2 linked regions of the Methylibium petroleiphilum PM1 genome follow. The protein of the gene in region 1 interacts with the protein of each later gene in a pairwise test. Links are inferred from orthologs where the notes say so. Each region holds a gene or a part of one and is shown on either strand. Other genes may lie near its edges.

Region 1 (10,763 bases):
GCCGCCGTATGCGCTGAGCCCGGCGCTGCAGGATGAACTGCGGCGCCAGACCGCGGCGATGGCGAAGGCGCTGCAGGTCGTGGGCCTGATGAACGTGCAGTTCGCGATCCAGGGCGAGGGCGACGAGGCGGTCGTCTACGTGCTCGAGGTCAACCCGCGCGCGTCGCGCACCGTACCCTTCGTCTCCAAGGCCACCGGCCAGCCGCTGGCCAAGATCGCGGCGCGCTGCATGGTCGGCCAGAAGCTGGCCGCGCAGAAGGCCCTGAGGGGCGAGGCGCCGCGCGAGATCGTGCCCTCGTACTACAGCGTCAAGGAAGCGGTGTTCCCGTTCAACAAGTTCCCCGGCGTCGATCCCATCCTCGGCCCCGAGATGCGCTCGACCGGCGAGGTGATGGGGGCGGGCCGCAGCTTCGGCGAGGCCATGCTCAAGAGCCAGCTCGGCGCCGGCTCGCGCCTGCCGTCCAGGGGCACGGTCGTCATCACGGTGAAGAACGCCGACAAGGATCGCGCGGTCAAGATCGCCGGCGATCTGGTCGATCTCGGCTTCAACGTCGTCGCCACCAGGGGCACGGCAGCGGCCATCTCGGCGGCCGGCGTGCCGGTGAAGGTGGTCAACAAGGTCAAGGACGGTCGGCCGCACATCGCCGACATGATCAAGGCCGGCGAGATCCAGCTGGTATTCACGACCGTCGACGAGACCCGTACCGCGATCGCGGATTCGCGCTACATCCGCACCGCGGCGATCGCCAACCGCGTCAGTTACTACACGACCATGGCCGGCTGCGAGGCCGCGGTCGAGGCACTGAAGCATCAGGACGATCTGACCGTGCTTTCCCTGCAGGAACTGCACGCGGAACTCCACTAAACTGCGCGCTTCACACGGCCGCCCCGGAGCCCCGGGGCGGCTGAGTTTTTTGCACGCACCGATTCGACGAGAAGAGATCATGGCCACCATCCCGCTGACCAAACGCGGCGCCGAGAAATTGAAGGAAGAGCTCCACCGCCTGAAGTCGGTGGAGCGGCATGCCGTGATCCAGGCGATCGCAGAGGCGCGTGCGCAGGGTGATCTGTCGGAGAACGCCGAGTACGAGGCCGCCAAGGACAAGCAGGGCTTCATCGAGGGACGCATCCTCGAGATCGAAAGCAAGATGGCGGCGGCACAGATCATCGATCCTGCGATGCTGGACGCTGGCGGGCGGGTGGTGTTCGGCGCGACGGTCGAGCTGGAGGAGGAGAGCTCGGGCGACAGCGTCACGTACCAGATCGTCGGTGACGACGAGGCCGACCTGAAGCAGGGGCTGATCTCGGTCAGCTCGCCGATCGCGCGCGCGATGATCGGCAAGGAAGCCGGCGACGTGGCGGAGTTCCAGGCGCCCGGCGGCACGCGCCGCTACGAGATCGTCGAGGTCCGCTACCTGTGAGCGGCGCCAGCCTGGTGGCCGTGCCTGAACGGCTGCGGCGCCTGATCCCCGGCCTGTGGTTCGGCGTGTTGCTGGCCATTGCCCTCATCGCCGCCCCCAGCCTGTTCAGCTTGCTGGACCGGCCGTCGGCCGGGCGGGTGGCGGCGCGGCTGTTCGCGCTCGAGGCCCAGCTCAGCCTGGCGCTGTGCGTGCTGCTCGGGTTGCTGGAGCGCCTGCGGGCCGGCCGCCGCGCGAAGGCCGGGCAGGGCTCGCCGGTCAGCGCCGAACTGCTGCTGCTGCTGGGTGTGCTGTTCTGCACCGTGCTCGGCCACTACGCGCTGCAGCCGATGATGGAGGCCGCACGCGCCGGGGAGGGGCGCTGGTCGTTCGGCGCGCTGCACGGCGTGTCGACGACCCTCTACGCCGTGAAGAGCCTGTTGGTCGCTACATTGGCCTGGCGGGCGGCACGGGGCTGACGTCCCGGTTCGGTGCTTCCGCAGCGTGCGGAGGCCGATTGTTTACCGCCCCGAGGAGAGTCGCTTCATGACGTCCATGCCGCCGCCGCTGAAACGGACGCTGACGAGCATCTTCCTCGCCGGCTTGCTGGCTGCGCTGCCATTGGCTGCCACGCTTCTGGTCATCGTGTGGGTGCTGCGCCTGCTGTTCGCCTATGTCGGGCCGGGCAGCTTCATCGGTCAGCGACTGGTGGCGCTGGGCCTGGGCGGCGGCAGCTCCGAGGTGCTGGGCTACCTGATCGGCGTTGCCCTGGTGCTGGCGGCGATCTTCGCGCTCGGTGTCGTGGTCCAGACGCGCCTGCGCGGCTGGCTGGCACGCAGCGTCGACGCGCTGATCCAGCGCATTCCGGTCGTGCGCAGCATTTACGGCATCACCCAGCGCTTCGTCGAACTGCTGTCGCCGCGCGGGGCCGACGGCGGCGGGCTTCAGTCGATGCGGCCGGTCTGGTGCCACTTCGGCGGACCGGGCGGCGTGGCGGTGCTGGGCCTGCTGTCGGCCGCCGAGACCATCGACCTGGGCGGTGCGCCTTACCACGCAGTGCTGGTGCCGACCGCCCCGGTGCCGGTCGGCGGCGGGTTGCTCTACGTGCCGCAGGCGTGGATCACGCCGGCCGAGATCGGCATCGACGCGCTGACGAGCATCTACGTTTCCATGGGCGTCACCTCGGCCCAGTACCTGCCGCAGACGCCGGCAGACGGCCGATGACTCAGTCGCCCAGTTTCTTCTTGCTTGGCAGCCGCTCCTTGGCCCGCTTGACGATGCCGCCGGAGGTGATGCGCTGGTTGCCCAGCACGGTGAGCTTCTTCACCTGGGCACGGTGGTTGCCGCTCTTGGAGAACTTCAGGATCTTCACCACCCGCGGGCCGGCCTGGCGGTGTTCGTCCGGCGTCTTTTCCTTCGGCTCGACCGGGCGCCACAGCACCAGCAGCTTGCCGATGTGCTGGACGGGCGCCGCGCCGAGCTGTTCGCACAGCGTGGCGAAGATCGTTTCGCGGGTCTCGCGTTCGTCGGAGAACACGCGTACCTTGATCAGGCCGTGGGCCTTCAGCGCGGCGTCTGCCTCCTTGGTGACGGCGGGAGTCAGACCCTCGCCGCCGATCATCACGACCGGATCGAGGTGGTGCGCATCGGCACGGTGGGCCTTGCGCTCGGCAGGCGTGAGTTGAATGGCAGGCATCCCCGTATTATCGACGCGACATGAAAGTCAAAACCAAGAGCAAGAAGGTCAACAAGGCGTGGCTCAACGATCACATCAACGATCCCTACGTCAAGCTGGCCCAGAAGGAGGGCTACCGGGCCCGTGCCGCCTACAAGCTCAAGGAGATCGATGAGGCGCTGGGGCTGATCAAGCCGGGCCAGGTCGTCGTCGACCTCGGCGCGGCACCCGGCGCCTGGAGCCAGTACCTGCGCCGCAGGTTCGCACCCAAAGAGGCCGGCACCGGCGGCGCCGCGGCCGGTGCACTGAACGGCCGCATCATTGCACTCGACCTCCTGGATTTCGAGCCGATCGAGGGCGTGCAGTTCATCCAGGGCGATTTCCACGATGAGGCGGTGCTTGCGGAATTGAGCGCCGCGATCGGCGGGCGCGGCGTCGACGTGGTCGTGTCGGACATGGCGCCGAACCTCTCTGGCATCGCCTCCTCAGATTCCGCGCGCATCGCGCTGCTGGTGGAGCTGGCGGTCGAATTCGCCGAAACCCACCTCCATCCGCACGGCGCGCTGGTCTGCAAGGTGTTCCACGGCAGCGGCCACAGCCAGCTGGTCGAGCTGTTCAAGAAGCGTTTCCGGGTCGTGAAACCGATCAAGCCCAAGGCATCTCGTGACAAGTCGTCGGAAACCTTTCTGGTCGGCATCGGTCTCAAATCGAGGTGAAACCGGCGGAAATTCCCGCGAATCCAGGCCTTGACCTATCGCAGCCGATGACAAAGCCGATCGGCGTCCCGGGGTTGACTGGACTAAACTCGGCCCCATATCCCGCGAGAGTGAGACATATCCCGTGCAGCAAGTGAGTGACGCCCATTTCGGGCAGGATTCGGTGAAGGAGCCGCGGTGAACAATCAATGGTTCTCGAAGGTCGCTGTCTGGCTGGTGATCGCCCTGGTGCTGTTCACCGTGTTCAAGCAGTTCGACCGCACGGCGGCCGCGGGCGGGCAGATCGGCTATTCCGACTTCCTCGAAGAGGTGCGCAGCAAGCGCATCTCGACCGTTACCCTGCAGGAGAGCGGCAACGGTGCGACGGAGATCCGGGCGGCCACCACCGATGGCAAGACGCTGCGCACCACCGCCACTTACCTTGATCGGGGGCTGGTCGGAGACCTGATCAACAACGGCGTCAAGTTCGACGTCAAGCCGCGGGAGGAGCCGTCGATCCTGATGAGCATCCTGCTCAGCTGGGGCCCGATGTTGCTGCTGATCGGCGTGTGGATCTATTTCATGCGACAGATGCAGGGCGGCGGCAAGGGCGGCGCCTTCAGTTTCGGCAAGTCCAAGGCGAGGATGCTGGACGAAGCCAACAACTCCACCACGTTTGCCGACGTTGCCGGCTGTGACGAAGCGAAAGAGGAAGTCAAGGAGTTGGTCGACTTCCTGAAGGACCCGCAGAAGTTCCAGAAGCTCGGTGGGCGCATCCCGCGCGGCGTGTTGCTGGTCGGCCCGCCAGGCACCGGCAAGACCCTGCTCGCCAAGGCGATCGCCGGCGAGGCGAAGGTGCCGTTCTTCTCGATCTCGGGTTCCGACTTCGTCGAGATGTTCGTCGGTGTCGGCGCGGCGCGTGTGCGCGACATGTTCGAGCAGGCCAAGAAGAGCGCGCCCTGCATCATCTTCGTCGATGAAATCGACGCGGTCGGGCGCCACCGCGGCGCTGGCCTGGGCGGCGGCAACGACGAACGCGAGCAAACGCTGAATCAGATGTTGGTCGAGATGGACGGCTTCGAGACCAACCTCGGCGTCATCGTGATGGCGGCCACCAACCGGCCCGACATCCTGGATCCGGCTCTGCTGCGTCCGGGCCGTTTCGACCGCCAGGTCTACGTGACGCTGCCCGACGTGCGGGGCCGCGAGCAGATCCTGAACGTGCACATGCGCAAGGTGCCGATCGGCCAGGACATCCGCGCTGACATCCTGGCGCGCGGCACGCCGGGCTTCTCGGGCGCCGACCTGGCTAACCTGGTCAACGAAGCGGCGCTGTTCGCCGCGCGGCGCAGCGCCCGCGTCGTCGAGATGGCCGACTTCGAGAAGGCCAAGGACAAGATCATGATGGGCCCCGAGCGCAAGTCCATGGTCATGCCCGAGGAGGAGCGCCGCAACACCGCCTACCACGAGGCTGGCCACGCACTGGTGGCGCGTCTGATGCCCAAGACCGACCCGGTGCACAAGGTCACCGTGATTCCGCGTGGTCGCGCGCTGGGCGTGACCATGCAGTTGCCGGAGACCGACCGCTACAGCATGGACAAGGAGCGCATGCTGAGCACGATCTCGGTGCTGTTCGGCGGCCGCATCGCCGAAGAGGTGTTCATGAACCAGATGACCACCGGCGCCAGCAACGACTTCGAGCGCGCGACCCAGATCGCCCGCGACATGGTGATGCGCTACGGCATGACCGACGAACTGGGCCCGATGGTCTACTCCGAGAACGAAGGCGAGGTCTTCCTCGGTCGCTCGGTCACGAAGACGACCAACATGTCCGAAGAGACGATGCGCAAGGTCGACTCGGTGATCCGCCGCATCATCGACGAGCAGTACACCACCGCCCGCAAGCTCATCGAGGACAACCAGGACAAGATGCACGCGATGGCGAAGGCGCTGCTGGAATGGGAAACCATCGACGCAGAGCAGATCGACGACATCATGGGCGGCAAGCCGCCGCGGCCGCCGAAGGACTGGACGCCCAGTAGCGCGGCCGGCGTGAACGGCGGCAGCGGTAACGGCGGCACGCCGGCCGTCAGCACCGACGGTGCTCCGGCCGCGGTCTGACGTTCCGCTCGTTTGTCGATCGCGCAACGGGGCTTCGGCCCCGTTTGCTTTGAGCGGATCTCTTTTCCCCACTGACCCCACGATGTTCTGGCAGACCACGCGATTCCGCATCGATCTCGTCGCCCCGCGCGTCATGGGCATCGTCAATGTCACGCCGGACTCCTTCTCCGATGGCGGGCTGCATGGGGGCGCCGCCGGGGCGCTGGCCCACTGCGAGCAGTTGCTGAAGGACGGCGCCGACATCCTCGACATTGGTGGCGAATCGACCCGCCCGGGCGCGGAGCCGGTGCCGCTGCAGGACGAACTGGCACGCGTGCTGCCGGTGCTGCGCGGCGCGATGGCGCTCGGCGTGCCTGTGTCGCTAGACAGCTACAAGCCCGAGGTGATGCGCGCCGCGCTCGACCTCGGTGTGGACATCGTCAACGACATCAAGGCGCTGCGCGAACCCGGGGCGCTGGACGTGGTGGCGGCGCACGCGAACTGCGGTGTCTGCCTGATGCACATGCGCGGCGACCAGCCGAAGACCATGCAGGACGGCGATCCGCAGTACGACGACGTGGTGACCGAGGTGCGCTCCTTCCTGCGGGCGCGCGTCGAAGCGCTGCGAGCGCGGGGCGTCGACGACGCCCGGATCACGCTCGACCCGGGCATCGGCTTCGGCAAGCGCACCGAGCACAACGTGGCGCTGCTGGTCCGTCAGCAAGAGCTGCTGGGCCTGGGGCTGCCGCTGCTGGCGGGCTGGTCGCGCAAGGGCGTGCTGGGCCGGCTGACCGGCCGCGAGATCGGCGACCGCCTGGTGCCCAGCGTCGCGGCGGCGCTCGCCTCGGTGCAGCGCGGGGCGCGCATCGTGCGCGTGCACGACGTGGCCGCCACCGTCGATGCGTTGAAAGTGTGGCGGGCTGCCGGTCTTTGCCCGTGAGCGCAGGATTCGCCTCGCCGGGCGCCCGGCACAATGGCACCCCATGAGCAGAACCTATTTCGGCACCGACGGCATCCGTGGCGCCGTCGGCCAAGCGCCGATCACGCCCGACTTCGTGTTGCGCCTCGGTCATGCGGTCGGTCGGGTGCTGAAATCGCAACAGACCTCCCCGGCGTCGCGGCCCACGGTGCTGATCGGCAAGGACACGCGCATCTCGGGCTACATGCTGGAGTCGGCCCTGGAGGCGGGCTTCGCCTCGGCGGGCGTGGACGTGCTGCTGACCGGCCCGCTGCCCACGCCCGGCGTCGCCTACCTCACGCGGGCGCTGCGACTCAGCCTGGGCGTCGTCATCAGCGCCTCGCACAACCCCTATGGCGACAACGGCATCAAGTTCTTCTCTGCCAAGGGCGAAAAGCTGCCCGACAGCTGGGAGCAGCAGGTCGAGGCGACCGTCGAGGAGGCGGCACAGTGGGTCGACTCCAGCGGTCTGGGCAAGGCACGCCGGCTCGACGATGCACAGGGCCGCTACATCGAGTTCTGCAAGAGCACGGTGGCCGGTGAACTGAGCTTGAAGGGCCTGAAGCTCGTGGTGGACGGCGCCCACGGCGCGGCCTACCAGGTGGCGCCCGCGGTGTTCCACGAACTCGGTGCCGAGGTGATCTCCATCGGTTGCAACCCGAACGGGCTCAACATCAACGACGGCTTCGGGGCCACCCATCCCGAGGCGCTGGTGAGCGCCGTGCAGGCCCATCAGGCCGACTACGGCATCGCGCTCGATGGCGATGCCGACCGACTGCAACTGGTCGATGCCACGGGCCGTCTCTACAACGGCGACGAACTGCTGTACCTGATGACGCTCGACCGACTCGCGGCCGAGCCGTCGGAAGACGCTGCGCCGTCGCGCGTCGGCGTGCCCGGCGTGGTCGGGACGCTGATGACCAATCTCGCGGTGGAGCAGGCCCTCGCGGCGCGTGGCGTCGCATTCGTGCGCGCCAAGGTCGGGGACCGCTACGTGCTCGAGGAATTGCTGGCGCGCGGCTGGCAGCTCGGCGGCGAGGGCTCGGGTCATCTGATCGCGCTGGACAAGCACACCACCGGCGACGGGCTCGTCAGCGCATTGCAGGTGCTGCAGGCGGTGGTGCGCAGCGGGCGCACCCTGGCGCAACTGCTGGAGGGGTTGACGCTGTTTCCGCAGGTGCTGCTCAACGTCCGGCTGCAGCCGGGTCAGGACTGGAAGGCCAGCGCCGCGCTCGCCGAGGCGCAGCGCGAGTCGCTGGCCGAACTGGGCGAGCGCGGCCGCATCCTGATCCGGCCGTCCGGCACCGAGCCGCTGCTGCGCGTGATGGTCGAGGCCAGCGACGCAGCCCTGGCGCAACGCTGCGCCCAGCGCATGGCCGACGCGGTGCGCCGAGCTTGATCCGACGTGCGCGGGCCGCCTTGGCTCGGGCACGCCGCCCACGTCACTTCTTGACCGGCGGGATCAGCACCTTGTCGATCACATGCACCACGCCGTTGCTGGCGAGCACGTCGCTCTGGGTCACCAGCGCTTCATCGACCGTCACGAAGGTTCCGGCCTTTGCTACCGCCAGGTTGGCGCCTTGCGCGGTCTTCAGGTTGCCCGGTTGCACGTCGGCCGCCAGCACCTTGCCCGGGGCCACGTGGAACAGCAGCACCGCCTTGAGCTGTTCCTTGTCCTTGCTCAGGGCATCCAGGGTCTTGGCCGGCACGGCCTTGAAGGCGTCGTCGGTCGGTGCGAACACGGTGTAGGGGCCGGTGCCGTTCAGTGTCTCGGCGAGGCCCGCCTCGGCGATCAGCTTGTTCAGGGTCGACAGCGACGGCGTTGCGGCGGCGGTGCCGGCGATCGTCTTCGGCGCTGGGGTCGAAGCGCAGCCGGCCAGGGCCAGCCAGGCGGCCGAGGTAGCAAGCAGCAGGGTGCGTTTGTTCATGGAAGCTCCTGTTTCTGTGAAGGGGCGGCGGAGGCTCAAGCCCACCAAGCCGATCGCCGCGGAGCATAGAAGTCGATCGTGACACTCCGGTGACGAATCGGCGAGGGCGCTGTCACGAAAAAGTCCAGGCCCGCCACTGTCGGCGGCGCGTCATGGCTCTGTCACAAAGCCCACCTAGAGTGCGGCCCATCGATCCACCAAGCTTCGAAAGGGCTGCTCATGAACGTTTCTCTCCTCCGCTCCACCCTCGCGGCGGTCGCGCTGATCGCCGTGGCCGGCACTGCCTCGGCGCAGGACATCACCGGCGCCGGCGCCTCCTTCCCGGCCCCGGTCTATTCGAAGTGGGCCGATGCGTACAACAAGGCCACCGGCGCGCGCCTCAACTACCAGTCGATCGGTTCGGGCGGCGGGATCAAGCAGATCAAGGCCAAGACGGTCGATTTCGGTGCGTCCGATGCGCCGCTGAAGGACGAAGAGCTGGCCAAGGACGGCATGGTGCAGTTCCCGACCGTGATCGGCGGCGTGGTCCCGGTCGTCAACATCAAGGGCATCGCCCCAGGCCAGATGAAGCTGACCGGCCAGGTGCTGGGTGACATCTATCTGGGGAAGATCACCAAGTGGAACGACCCCGCGATCGCCGCGCTCAACGCCGGCGTGACGCTGCCCGATGCCTCGATCGCCGCGGTGCGCCGCGCCGACGGTTCGGGCACCACCTTCCTGTTCACGAACTACCTGTCCAAGGTCAACGCGGAATGGAAGACCAAGGTCGGTGAAGGCACCGCGGTCAACTGGCCGACCGGCGCTGGCGGCAAGGGCAACGAGGGCGTGTCGGCTTTCGTGCAGCGTCTGCCGAACTCGATCGGCTATGTCGAGTACGCGTACGCCAAGCAGAACAAGATGTCGCACGTGATGCTGAAGAACAGGGACGGCCAGTTCGTCGGTCCGGACGAAGACAACTTCAAGGCCGCCGCCGCCGGCGCGGAATGGGCGAAGAGCTTCTACCAGGTCCTGACCGAGCAGCCGGGCAAGGAAGCCTGGCCGATCACCGGCGCGACCTTCATCCTGATGCACAAGTCTCAGGACAAGCCCGAGAGTGCCTCCAACGCGCTGAAGTTCTTCGAGTGGGCCTACAGCAGCGGCGACAAGATGGCGGCCGACCTCGACTACGTTCCGATGCCCGACACCGTCAAGACGATGATCCGCAAGCTGTGGGCGGACAACATCAAGGACGCCTCCGGCAAGGCCGTCGCCTACAAGTGACCTGCCACGCCGACCCTGGGAGGGGTCGGTTCGAGGGGAGGCGCGCATGCGCCTCCCTGTTGCTGCAACGAAGGAGGAGGCGACGTGGCCGCTACACTGCCTGCAACCCCGTACCCCGATCAAGACAAGATGGAACGATCCGACCCGCAGGATCGGCCGCCGGTCGTGCGCAAGGCGGCGCCCTGGGCCGACACCGTGTTCTCGGTGCTCGCGCACGCGGCCGCCATCCTGACCCTCGGCCTGCTGGTCGGCATCATCGTGTCGCTGATCATCGGCGCCGGACCGGCCATCCAGGAATACGGCCTGAGTTTCCTGTGGCGCAGCGAATGGGATCCCGTCCAGAACCAGTATGGCGGGCTGGTGATGATCTACGGCACCGTGATGACCTCGTTCATCGCGTTGCTGATCGGCGTGCCGGTGAGCTTCGGCATCGCGCTGTTCCTGACCGAACTCTCGCCCGGCTGGCTGAAGCGGCCGCTGGGCGTGGCGATCGAACTGCTGGCCGCCGTGCCGTCGATCGTCTACGGCATGTGGGGCCTGCTGGTGTTCGCCCCCATCCTGTCCACCTACGTGCAGCAGCCGCTGCAGGGCGCCTTCGATGGCGTGCCGGTGCTGGGCACGCTGTTCAGCGGCCCGCCGGTGGGCATCGGCATCCTGTCGGCCGGGATCATCCTGGCGATCATGATCATTCCCTTCATCGCCTCGGTGATGCGCGACGTGTTCGAGGTCACGCCGCCGATGCTCAAGGAG
Region 2 (10,799 bases), 760 kb from region 1 along the record:
AGTCGCTGGACCCGGCGCCGTAGACGGCAAAGCGCGCGCCGCTGTAGTAGGCGTAGCCGCTCAGGTCGGCAAGGTCGAAGCCGACCCGCACGTCGGGATGCGCGATCGCGGCGTGCGCGGCCAGGCGTCGCAGGTCGGCCAGCGCGGCCGTGATCAGTGGACGCTGAGGCAGCCGCGCTGCCGCGATGTCGAGCACCTCTCCATCGCCGTACAGCGAGGTCAGTGCCTGCAGCCCCTGCCGCACCTCGGCGGCGAATCCGCTGCCAAGCGCCTGCAGCGCCGTGCCGTCCTTGGCAGCGAGCGCCGCGTACACCTCGTTCAGACGCGCGGGGTCGCAAGCGACACCGGCCAGCAGACCGCGCACGATACGCGCGTCGGCCAAGTCGAGCACCAGGCCCGGGACACCCGCGGCACGCAAGCTGTCGAGCGCCAGATCCTGTACCTCGAGATCGGCCTCGAGTCCGGCATGACCGTAGAGTTCGGCGCCGAACTGCAGCGGTTCCCGGCTACCGTGCAGTCCGGCCGGCCGCGTGTGCGCCACCGGGCCGCAGTAGCACAGGCGCGTGATGCCATCGCGATTGAGCAGGTGCGCGTCGATGCGCGCCACCTGGGGCGTGGTGTCGGCACGCAGACCCAGCGTGCGGCCGCTCAGTTGATCGACCAGCTTGAAGGTCCGTAAATCCAGTTCGTGCCCGGTGCCCGTCAGCAGCGACTCGAGGTGCTCGAGCAAGGGCGGCATCACCAGTTCGTAGCCGTAGACGCGGGCCGCGTCCAGCACGGTGCGCCGCAATTCCTCGATGCGCCGCGCCTCGGAGGGCAGCACATCGGCAATGTGCTCGGGCAGCAGCCAAGCAGAGGTCATGAAAAGCCTGCGGGGTTAAAACCGCATTGTACCGGCGCCCCCAGCAGCATTCGCGCGCGATTGACCTGCGCGAACGGTGATCAGCCTGCCAAAACCAGCAGCACCACCAGCCCGCCCAGCATGCTGCTCAAGCCAAGAAAACGCAGTTGCCCGTCGCTCAGCCGCGTGGCCTGCTCGAACACCCGGCGCCAGCGCTGCGGACTCAGGAAAGGCAGCAGCCCCTCGAAGACCAGCATCAGCGCCAGCGCGCTGAACAGCGTGTCCCACATGCCGGCTCCTGCGGCAACGCGCCGTCAGCCCGGACTCACCTGGCACGGGAGGAGGATGGCCCGCCCTCACCTCGCATCGCGCGGAAGAACTCGCTCTCGGGCTCGACCACCATCACGTCGGTCTTGCTGCGAAAGCTCGCCCGATAGGCCTCGAGACTGCGATAGAACTGCGCGAACTGCGGGTCGCGACCGAAGGCCTCGGCATACAGGGCCGAAGCCTTGGCATCGCCGTCACCCTTGACCTTCTGTGCATCCCGATAGGCCTCGGCGACAATGACCTCGCGCTGCCGATCGGCGTCGGCACGCACCTGCTCGCCTTCGGCCTGGCCGGTGGAGCGGGTCTCGTTGGCGACGCGCTTGCGCTCCGACTCCATGCGGCGGTAGACGGCCTCGGTGATGTTGGCGACGAAGTCGACCCGCTTGATCCGCACGTCGACCACCTCGATGCCGAAGCTCGTGGCGTCGTCCGACAACCGCCGCAGCACGCCCTGCATGACCTTGTCGCGCTCGGTCGAGAGCACCTGGCGCACACTGACCTTGGTGACCTCCTCGTTCAGCGCGGCCTGGACGATCGGTGCCAGCCGCGCCTCGACATTGCGCGCATCGATGCCGCTGTTGCGGATGAATTGTCGCGGGTCCTTGATGCGCCACTTCACCAGCCAGTCGATCACCAGACTGGTCTTCTCGGCGGTGAACACCGGCCGCGTTTCAGGGCTGTCGAGGCTCTGGATGCGGCGGTCGAGGAAGACCACGTTCTGGAACGGCGGGGGCAGCTTGAACTTCAACCCCGGCTGGGCAATGACTTCCTTGATCTCGCCCAGCGCATACAGCACGGCGAACTGCCGCTGGTCGACGACGAACAGCGTGCTCGAGGCAATCATCAATGCGAGCAGAGCGCTCGCCACGATCAGACCGATGCGATTCATTCTTGTTGTTCTCCTCAACGGCTTTCGCGCTCACGCGAACGCTGGTTGTCGCGCGATCGCACATCGTTCTGTGACGTGCCGGTGCTTTCGGTGGTCGGCAGCGCGGGCGCAGGTGCGGCCGCGGCGGTCGCCCCGGCCGATTGCATCAGCTTGTCGAGCGGCAGGTACAGCAGGTTAGAGCCGGTGCGCGACTCGATCATGATCTTGCTGACGTTGGAGTACACCTCTCGCATCGTGTCCACATAGAGGCGATCGCGCGTGACGGCCGGCGCCTTCTGGTACTCCGTCAGCACCTGCTTGAAGCGCGATGCATCGCCCTCGGCCTGCGCGATCACGCGCGCCTTGTAGCCCTCGGCCTCCTCGCGCAGGCGCGAGGCCGTGCCCTGCGCCTTCGGGATCACGTCGTTGGCGTAGGCCTGGCCTTCGTTCTTGAAGCGCGAGCGGTCGGCGCCGGCCTTCACGGCATCGTCGAACGCCGCCTGCACCTGCTCGGGCGGCGCCACACTCTGCACGTTGACGTTGGAAATCAGGATGCCGGTCTTCAGACGATCGAGCTGCGCCTGGATGGACTTGACGAGGTCGGTCGCGATGGCATCGCGCTGCTCGTACAGCACCGAGTCCATGTTGCTGCGACCGACGATCTCGCGCACCGCGGATTCGGAGGCCAACACCACCGCCTCGTCCGCATTGCGGTTCTCGAACAGGTAGTCCTTCGAATCCTTCAGGCGGTACTGCACCGTGAAGCGGATGTCGACGATGTTCTCGTCCTGGGTCAGCATCGACGAGTCCCTCAGCCCGGTGGCCTGCACCACCGAATTGCGCCCGACCTCGACCGACCGCAACTGCGTCACGTTCACCACCTCTGCCGACTGGAACGGGTATGGGAAACGCCACTGGAAGCCGGCTTCGACCGTGTGGCTGTATCGGCCGAAGGACATCACGACGCCCTGCTGCCCTTCCTGCACGATGAAGAAGCCGCTGCCCAGCCAGATCAGCGCCACGACCGCGCCGATCAAGCCGATGCCGATACCGGCGCTGCGCAGGTCCGGCGGTGGCGAGCTGGCGCCACCGCCGTCGGGCTGCGGACTGTTCCCACCCCCTTTGCCACCGAACAGGCCGCTCAGGCGACGATTGAAGTCGCGCCAAAGCTCGTCGAGATCGGGCGGGCCGTCATTGCGGCCGCCGGTCGCCAGCAGCCGCTCCCCACGCGCGCGCCAGACGGCGCGGCGCACGGCGCCGGACCACAGCAGCGCCAGGGCCTCGACCAGGAGTGCGGGGCGTCCCCGCGGGCGCGCTGCGCCTGCATCGTTATAGGTATTCATGCGTGTCGTTGGAGCAAGACGGAGGCGGGAATGGGATCGTGATCGGAGGGCGCGGCGTCGGCGACGTCGCGCACCGGCGCGTCGGAGACCGAGGCACCGGGCGCGCCCGCCTCGCCACCGTCGGCGAGCAGCGCCTCGCTCACCAGCGCCCGCAGCTCGGCGAGCCCCACACCGCGCAAGGCACTGACGAAGACGCGCGGGATGCGGCGTCCGCCGTCGAGTTCGAGCCGATCCACCAGCACGCGAGGCCGCTGCTCCTCGTCGAGCTGGTCGAGCTTGTTGTAGACCAGGATCTGGGGAATACCGGCCGCGTCGATCTCCGCGAGCACGCGCTCCACCTCGACCCGCTGCTCGGCCAGCACCGGGCTCGAAGCGTCGACCACATGCAGCAGCAGATCGGCATCGGCAGCCTCCTGCAGCGTGGCGGCGAAGGCCTTGACCAGCGTGTGCGGCAGATCGCGGATGAAGCCCACGGTGTCCGACAGACTGACCGAGCGCTGCGCGTCCTCGAGATAGAGCTGCCGCGTGGTGGTGTCGAGCGTCGCGAACAGTTGGTCGGCGGCGTAGCTGCGGGCCTTGACCAGCGCGTTGAACAGCGTGGACTTGCCGGCATTGGTGTAGCCGATCAGCGAGACGCGGAAGGTGCCGGCGCGCTCGCGCGAGCGCCGTTGCGTGCCGCGCTGGCGCTTCACCTTGTCGAGCCTCGCCTTGAGCGCCTTGATGCGCTCGCCGATCATGCGGCGATCGAGTTCGATCTGGCGTTCGCCCGGACCGCCACGATGACCCACGCCGCCGCGCTGGCGCTCGAGGTGGGTCCACCGGCGCACCAGTCGGTTGCTGAGGTACTGCAGCTGCGCGAGCTCGACTTGCAGCTTGCCTTCGTGGCTCTGAGCGCGCGCGGCGAAGATCTCGAGGATCAGGCCGGTTCGGTCGAGCACCTCGACGCCAAGATGGCGCTCCAGGTTGCGCTGCTGCGTCGGGGACAAGGCCTGATCGAAGATCACGCACTGGCCGCCGCTTTCGGCCACCAGCGCCTTCAGCTCGTCGGCCTTGCCCGAACCGAGGAACAGTGCGGCGTCGGGCGCCTTGCGGCGAGCGATCAGGCGCGCCACCGGCGTGTCGCCGGCCGACTCGGCCAGCAGCGCCAGTTCGTCGAGGGTGGCGTCGAAGGAGGCGCCGGCGCCGAGGTCGACACCGACCAGCACCGCCCTGGCCTCGTTGACGGCGGTGGACGCGCTCAAGCTGAAACCACCAGGGTCTGGCGGCAGGCGGTCAGGCGACGAGACGGATGCCGGGAGTCCATCGAGCCGTTCAGCCCGCCGACTCCGGCGCGTCGTTGGCCTGGAAATTCACGGCCCGGCCGGGCACGACGGTGGAAATCGCGTGCTTGTAGACCATCTGGGTCACGGTGTTGCGCAACAAGACCACGTACTGGTCGAAGGACTCGATGTGCCCCTGCAGCTTGATGCCGTTCACGAGGTAGATCGAGACCGGAACGTGCTCCTTGCGAAGCAGGTTCAGGAACGGGTCTTGTAGGAGTTGCCCTTTGTTGCTCACGATATCGTCCGTGTTGTGAAGCTGTTGGAGGATGGAAGGTATCACAGGCTCCAGCCGGCGACGCCCTCAGACTACGAGTCCTTCTCCGCGAAGGGGTTCCGTGACGATTTCATCTCGATGCGCATCGGCGTGCCGCTGAGCTGGAAGTGGCAGCGGAAACGCCCCTCCAGGAAGCGCTTGTAGGCGTCTGTCACATGCTCCAGCGAGTTGCCGTGGATCACGATCACCGGCGGGTTCTGCCCGCCTTGGTGGGCGTAGCGCAGCTTGGGCCGGAAGGCGCCGGCGCGCTTGGGCTGCTGGAACTGCACCGCCTCCAGCAGCACCCGCGTCAGCACCGGCGTGGCGAGCTTCTTGGTGGCCGAGGCCCACGCGTCGGCGATCGCCTTCCACACCGGCCCCAGGCCCTGGCGCTTGATGGCGGAGATGTGCAGCACCGGCGCGAACTTCAGGAACGCCAACCGCTGCTCGATGGAGCGCTGCAGCAGTTCGCGCTGGTAGCTGTCGACCGCGTCCCACTTGTTCACCGCCAGCACCACGGCACGGCCGGAATCGAGGATATAGCCGGCGATGTGGGCGTCCTGGTCAGTCACCCCCTGGGTCGCGTCGAGCAACAGCAGCACGACATTCGCGTCGGCGATCGCCTGCAGCGTCTTGACGACCGAGAACTTCTCGATCGACTCGAACACCTTGCCCTTGCGACGCAGGCCGGCAGTGTCGATCAACTCGAACTTCTGGCCATTGCGCTCGAACGGAACGCTGATGGCGTCGCGTGTGGTGCCGGGCAGGTCGAAGGCCACCAGCCGCTCTTCACCGAGCCAGGTGTTGATCAACGTCGACTTGCCCACGTTCGGGCGACCCGCTACCGCCAGGCGGATCGGCCGTTCGGGGTCGTCGAGCGCGAGATCGTCGGGCTCGTCGAACGCAAAGTCCTCCAGCGCCGCCGTCAGCAGGCTGCGGATGCCCTGCCCGTGTGCCGACGACACCGCCAGCGGCTCGCCCATGCCGAGCTCGTAGAACTCGGCCAGCTGGATGCCTTCCAGCATGCCCTCGGCCTTGTTGGCAGCGAGCAGCACCTTCTTGCCGGCAGTGCGCAGGTAGCGTGCGATGTCATGGTCCTGCCCGGTGACGCCGGCGCGGACGTCGACCACGAAGATGACCACGTCGGACTCCGCCACCGCCTGGCGCGTCTGCTTGGCCATCTCCTTGTAGATGCCGCTCTCGGCCGTGGGCTCGAAGCCGCCGGTGTCGACGACGATGAACTCGCGTTCGCCGAGCCGCCCATCACCGTAATGGCGGTCGCGGGTCAGGCCGGCGAAGTCGGCCACGATCGCGTCGCGGCTCTTCGTCAGACGGTTGAACAGCGTCGACTTGCCGACGTTGGGGCGCCCCACGAGCGCCAGGACGGGTTTCATTCAGGTTCCGATCGCACTCACTCGGGCCGGAACGCGAACACCGTGCCGCGGCGGGTCACCGCGACGATGGTGGTGCCGACCTTCACCGGGGCACCGATGATGGGCTGCCCGTCGGTGGGCAGGCGCAACAGCGGCTGGCCGTTGTCGCGATCGAGGAAGTGCACCTGGCCCTCGAAATCTCCAAACACCAGCGTCGGACCCACCACCAACGGTGAACTGAGGCCGCGGTGGAGCATGCGCTCCGAGGTCCATGCGACTTCGCCGCTGGCGCGCTTCCAGGCGGTAATGCGGTCGGTGGCATCGGCCGAGAACACCAGTTGCTCGTCGGCCGCCACGCCCTGGGTCCCGCCGGTGGTCTTGGCCCAGCCGAGGGTGCCCCGTTCGACGTTGACGCAACCGACCGCGGCCTGGAAGCCGCGCACGCAGACCGCGTCGCCGACGCGCGCCGCCGGCCCGACGAGGTCGGCCAGCCGTTCGACCTCGTTGGTGCCGCGCGGCGACGCGACGGTGGTGTCCCAGCGCACGCTGCCGCGCAGCGGGTCGAGCCCGGCGAGGCGCGGACCCTGGCCGACCACCAGCGTGTCCTTCCACGGCAGCAGCACACCGGGCTGCAGCAGCGTCAACGGATCGCCGGGGCGCTGCTGGACCCACAGCTTGCGGCCATCCAGTACGTCGAAGGCCTGAACGCTGCGGTCGATGCCGAGCACGAAGACGCGCTCGCCCGCCACCAGCGGCGGCGTCACGACACGGGTGGTCAGGCGCGTGCGCCACAGCGGCTTTCCGCTGTCGAGCACGACCAGCTCGTTGCCGGTGGTCACGACGCTGGCGTAGCGCCCGTCGCTGCCCACCCCGGCGCTGAGCTTGCCATCGGCATCGCCGCGCCAGAGCTCGCGGCCGGTGTCCGCCGCCAGGGCGACGACGCGACCATCGGAACTGGCCAGCACCACGGCACCGGCGCCGGTGGCGATGCGCAGGGGAAAGTCCACACTGCCCAGGCCCTGCGTCCACACCTGCCGGCCGGCGATCTGCGCCTTGAGCGGCTCGAGTGGCGTCGGCTTGGGCTTCTCGGGCCCGCTGGAGCAGGCGGCCAGGCCGGCAACGAGCAGCGCGGCGGCAAGGCGGCGCATCACTTCGACGCTCCCGTCGCAGCCGCTGAGGCCGCCGCAGCGGGCGCCTCAGCGGCGCCCAGCGCGGTTAGCTTGGCCTCGACCAGCCGACGGTAGTCGAGCGTCGGCGGCATCGCATCGAACGCGGCCTGATAGGCGGTACGCGCCTCGGCGGGCTTGCCCTGCGCCGTGAGGATGTCGCCGCGGCGATCGGCCGCCAGCCCTGCAAAGGACTGCGGAGGATCGGTCGGCAGTGCCTTGAGCGCCTCGTCGTACTTCTTCTCGTCGAGCAGTACGCCGGCCAGGCGCAGGCGCGCCAGCACCGCGTACTCCTTGTCGCTCGCATTGCCGATCACCCATTCCAGGCTGGCCCGCGCCGCGTCGTTCTGGCCCTTCTCGAACTGCGCCTTCGCCGCCAGCAGGCCGGCCTGTCCAGCGAACGCCGTCGAGCCGTAGCGATCCTTCATGTCGGAGAACACGCGGGCGGCCTTGTCGGTGTCGCCGGCGATCACGGCCTTGTCGAGTTCGTCGAACAGCACGCTGGCCTTCACGGATCGGTCTCGCTGCATCCACTGCCAGCCGTTGAACGCGGCGAAACCGCCGAGCGCAATGATCAGGACCCAGGTGATCAGGTTGCCGTACTGCTTCCAGAAGTGCTTGATCGAGTCGAGCTGTTCTTGTTCTTGGAGGTCGAGATGGGTGGCCATGCGGATGCTTTGTGAGAGGCTGCGCGGCGTGCGGGGCGCGAAGCCGGGATTATGAACGGAGCAATTCGCCGGCCCAGGCCGCCGGATCGTCCAGCGGGCGCAGCACCTGGGTGGCCGCGCCCTCTCCGGCACGCAGCGGCTTGAGCGCCACCATGCCCTGCGCCAGCTCGTCGGCGCCGAAGACCAGCGCATGGCGGGCGCCGCTGGCGTCGGCCTTCTTGAACTGCGACTTCATGCTGGCCGGCCCGTCCTTGCCGGCGGGATGCAGGACGACGCTGGCGCCGTGGGCGCGCAGGGCCTCGATCAGCACCATCGCCGTCGGCAGCGCAGCAGCGGCAGGCAACACCGCATAGGCGTCCGGCAGCCGCGGCGGCGTCACGACGCCCACCGCGTCCAGCAGCAGCAACAGGCGCTCGATCCCCAGGCCCCAGCCGACGCCTGGCGCCGGCTTGCCGCCGAGCTGCTCGATCAGGCTGTCGTAACGGCCACCGCCTCCGACCGTCAGGGGCGCGCCCATGCGATCGGTGACCCACTCGAACACGGTGAGGTTGTAGTAGTCCATGCCGCGCACCAGCCGCGGGTTGATGCGGTAGGGCAGACCGGCGGCATCCAGCACCGCACGCACGGCATCGAAATGCGCCAGTGAGGCCTCGCCGAGGAAGTCGATGAGCCGGGGCGCCGCATCCACCACAGCCTGCATCACCGGCGTCTTGGTGTCGAGGATTCGCAGCGGGTTGCTGTGCAGGCGGCGCTTCGCGTCATCGTCCAGCAGGTCGGCGTGCGCCTCCAGGTGCGCGATCAGCGCCGCCCGGTGGGCACGCCGCTCTTCGGGCTGCCCCAGGCTGTTGATCTCCAGCCACAGATCACGGCCTTCGATCAGCCCGAGCTCGCGCCACAGCGCGCGGCACATCAGGATCAGCTCGGCATCGACGTCCGGGCCATGAAAGCCCAGCGCCTCGGCGCCGGCCTGATGGAACTGGCGGTAGCGGCCCTTCTGCGGGCGCTCGTGGCGGAACATCGCGCCCAGGTAGTAGAGGCGTTTGCCGCCCTCGTACAGCAGCGAATGCTCGGTCACCGCCCGCACCACGCCGGCCGTGCCTTCCGGGCGCAGCGTGAGTTGGTCGCCGTTCATGTTGTCGGTGAAGGAGTACATCTCCTTCTCGACGATGTCGGTCACCTCGCCGAGCCCGCGCACGAACAGCGCCGTCGGTTCGACGATCGGTGTGCGGACCGCGGCATAGCCGTAACGCTGCATCACGCGGCGCACCGCGTCCTCGAACCATTCCCAGCGTGCCGATTCGGGCGGCAGCAGGTCGTTCATGCCCTTGACCGCACGCAGCGGCGAAGTCTCCGTCTTGGCGGCTTTCTGTTGTTCTGCCATGGTCGATGCCCACAAGGATTCAGGCCGGCCGCGGCCGGTTCGCTGGGCACACCCGGGGGGTGCGCCGGCTCGCCGCGTCAATGCGCGGCGGTGATGCTGCCGTAACGGCGCTCGATGTAGTGCTCGACGACGTTCTGGAACTCGCGCGCGATGCCCTCGCCGCGCAAGGTCATCGCCTTCTCGCCATCGATGAACACCGGCGCGGCAGGCGCCTCGCCGGTGCCGGGCAGGCTGATGCCGATATCGGCATGCTTGCTCTCGCCAGGCCCGTTGACGATGCAGCCCATCACCGCCACCTTCATGTTCTCCACGCCCGGGTAACGCGCCTTCCAGACCGGCATCTGTGCCCGCAGGAAGTCGTCGATCTGCTTGGCCAGCTCCTGGAAGGTGGTGCTGGTGGTGCGGCCGCAGCCCGGGCAGGCGGTGACGCTGGGATTGAAGGCACGCAGGCCGAGCGACTGCAGGATCTCGAGCGCCACCACCACCTCCTGCGTGCGGGCCTCGCCCGGCTGCGGCGTGAGGCTGACGCGGATGGTGTCGCCGATGCCGTCCTGCAGCAGCATCGCCAGCGCCGCGGTCGACGCCACGGTGCCCTTGGTGCCCATGCCGGCTTCGGTGAGCCCGAGGTGCAGCGGGTAATCGCAGCGTCGCGCCAGTGCGCGGTAGACGCTCACGAGGTCCTGCACGCCGCTGACCTTGCAGCTGATGAGGATCTGGGACGGGTCCATGCCCAGCTCGCGCGCATATGCGGCCGACTGCAGCGCCGAGCTGATCAGCGCGTGGTACATCACCTGCTTCGCGTCCCAGGGCCGGGCGCGGGCGGCGTTCTCGTCCATCAAAGCCGCCAGCAGTTCCTGATCGAGGCTGCCCCAGTTGACGCCGATACGCACAGGCTTGTCGTGGCGCATCGCGGCCTCGATCATCATCGCGAACTGCCGGTCGCGCTTGTCGCCCTTGCCCACGTTGCCGGGATTGATGCGGTACTTCGACAGCGCGGCCGCGCAGTCCGGGAACTCGGTCAGCAGGCGGTGGCCGTTGTAGTGGAAATCGCCGATCAGCGGCACCGAGATGCCCATGCGGTCTAGCTGCTCGCGCACGTGCGGCACGGCCTGCGCCGCCTCCGGCGTGTTGACCGTGATGCGCACCAACTCCGAGCCCGCCAACGCCAGCTCCTTGACCTGGATCGCAGTCTCGATCGCATTCACCGTGTCGGTGTTGGTCATGGACTGCACGCGCACCGGGGCGTCGCCACCGACC

What was found.
Region 2: the proteins of ftsH (region 1) and hflC interact in binary tests that used the Escherichia coli proteins (3 or more experiments, as listed by UniProt). The link is inferred for Methylibium petroleiphilum PM1 from one-to-one orthologs.

Annotation. Positions count from the first base shown.
Region 1 is NC_008825.1:1,361,259-1,372,021, forward strand. The notes cover bases 3,530-6,426. They hold ftsH (ATP-dependent zinc metalloprotease FtsH), read left to right. Parts: upstream 3,530-3,965; coding sequence 3,966-5,888; downstream 5,889-6,426. Other genes in these bases: MPE_RS06370 (RlmE family RNA methyltransferase), read left to right, coding at 3,530-3,788; folP (dihydropteroate synthase), read left to right, coding at 5,971-6,426. In the rest of the region: carB (carbamoyl-phosphate synthase large subunit), read left to right, coding at 1-865; transcription elongation factor GreA, read left to right, coding at 945-1,421; MPE_RS06355 (DUF4149 domain-containing protein), read left to right, coding at 1,418-1,876; MPE_RS06360 (DUF502 domain-containing protein), read left to right, coding at 1,944-2,621; MPE_RS06365 (YhbY family RNA-binding protein), read right to left, coding at 2,623-3,093; more of MPE_RS06370, read left to right, coding at 3,114-3,529; more of folP, read left to right, coding at 6,427-6,807; glmM (phosphoglucosamine mutase), read left to right, coding at 6,851-8,224; MPE_RS06390 (fasciclin domain-containing protein), read right to left, coding at 8,268-8,753; phosphate ABC transporter substrate-binding protein PstS, read left to right, coding at 8,973-10,013; phosphate ABC transporter permease PstC, read left to right, coding at 10,143-10,763. UniProt on the Escherichia coli protein: Acts as a processive, ATP-dependent zinc metallopeptidase for both cytoplasmic and membrane proteins. Plays a role in the quality control of integral membrane proteins.
Region 2 is NC_008825.1:2,128,600-2,139,398, forward strand. Bases 113-3,045 are described here. They hold hflC (protease modulator HflC), read right to left. Parts: upstream 2,058-3,045; coding sequence 1,167-2,057; downstream 113-1,166. Other genes in these bases: MPE_RS10025 (ATP phosphoribosyltransferase regulatory subunit), read right to left, coding at 113-862; MPE_RS10030 (DUF2065 domain-containing protein), read right to left, coding at 943-1,131; hflK (FtsH protease activity modulator HflK), read right to left, coding at 2,072-3,045. In the rest of the region: more of MPE_RS10025, read right to left, coding at 1-112; more of hflK, read right to left, coding at 3,046-3,379; GTPase HflX, read right to left, coding at 3,376-4,620; RNA chaperone Hfq, read right to left, coding at 4,691-4,936; ribosome biogenesis GTPase Der, read right to left, coding at 5,008-6,348; outer membrane protein assembly factor BamB, read right to left, coding at 6,366-7,475; MPE_RS10065 (YfgM family protein), read right to left, coding at 7,475-8,161; hisS (histidine--tRNA ligase), read right to left, coding at 8,211-9,542; ispG (flavodoxin-dependent (E)-4-hydroxy-3-methylbut-2-enyl-diphosphate synthase), read right to left, coding at 9,620-10,799.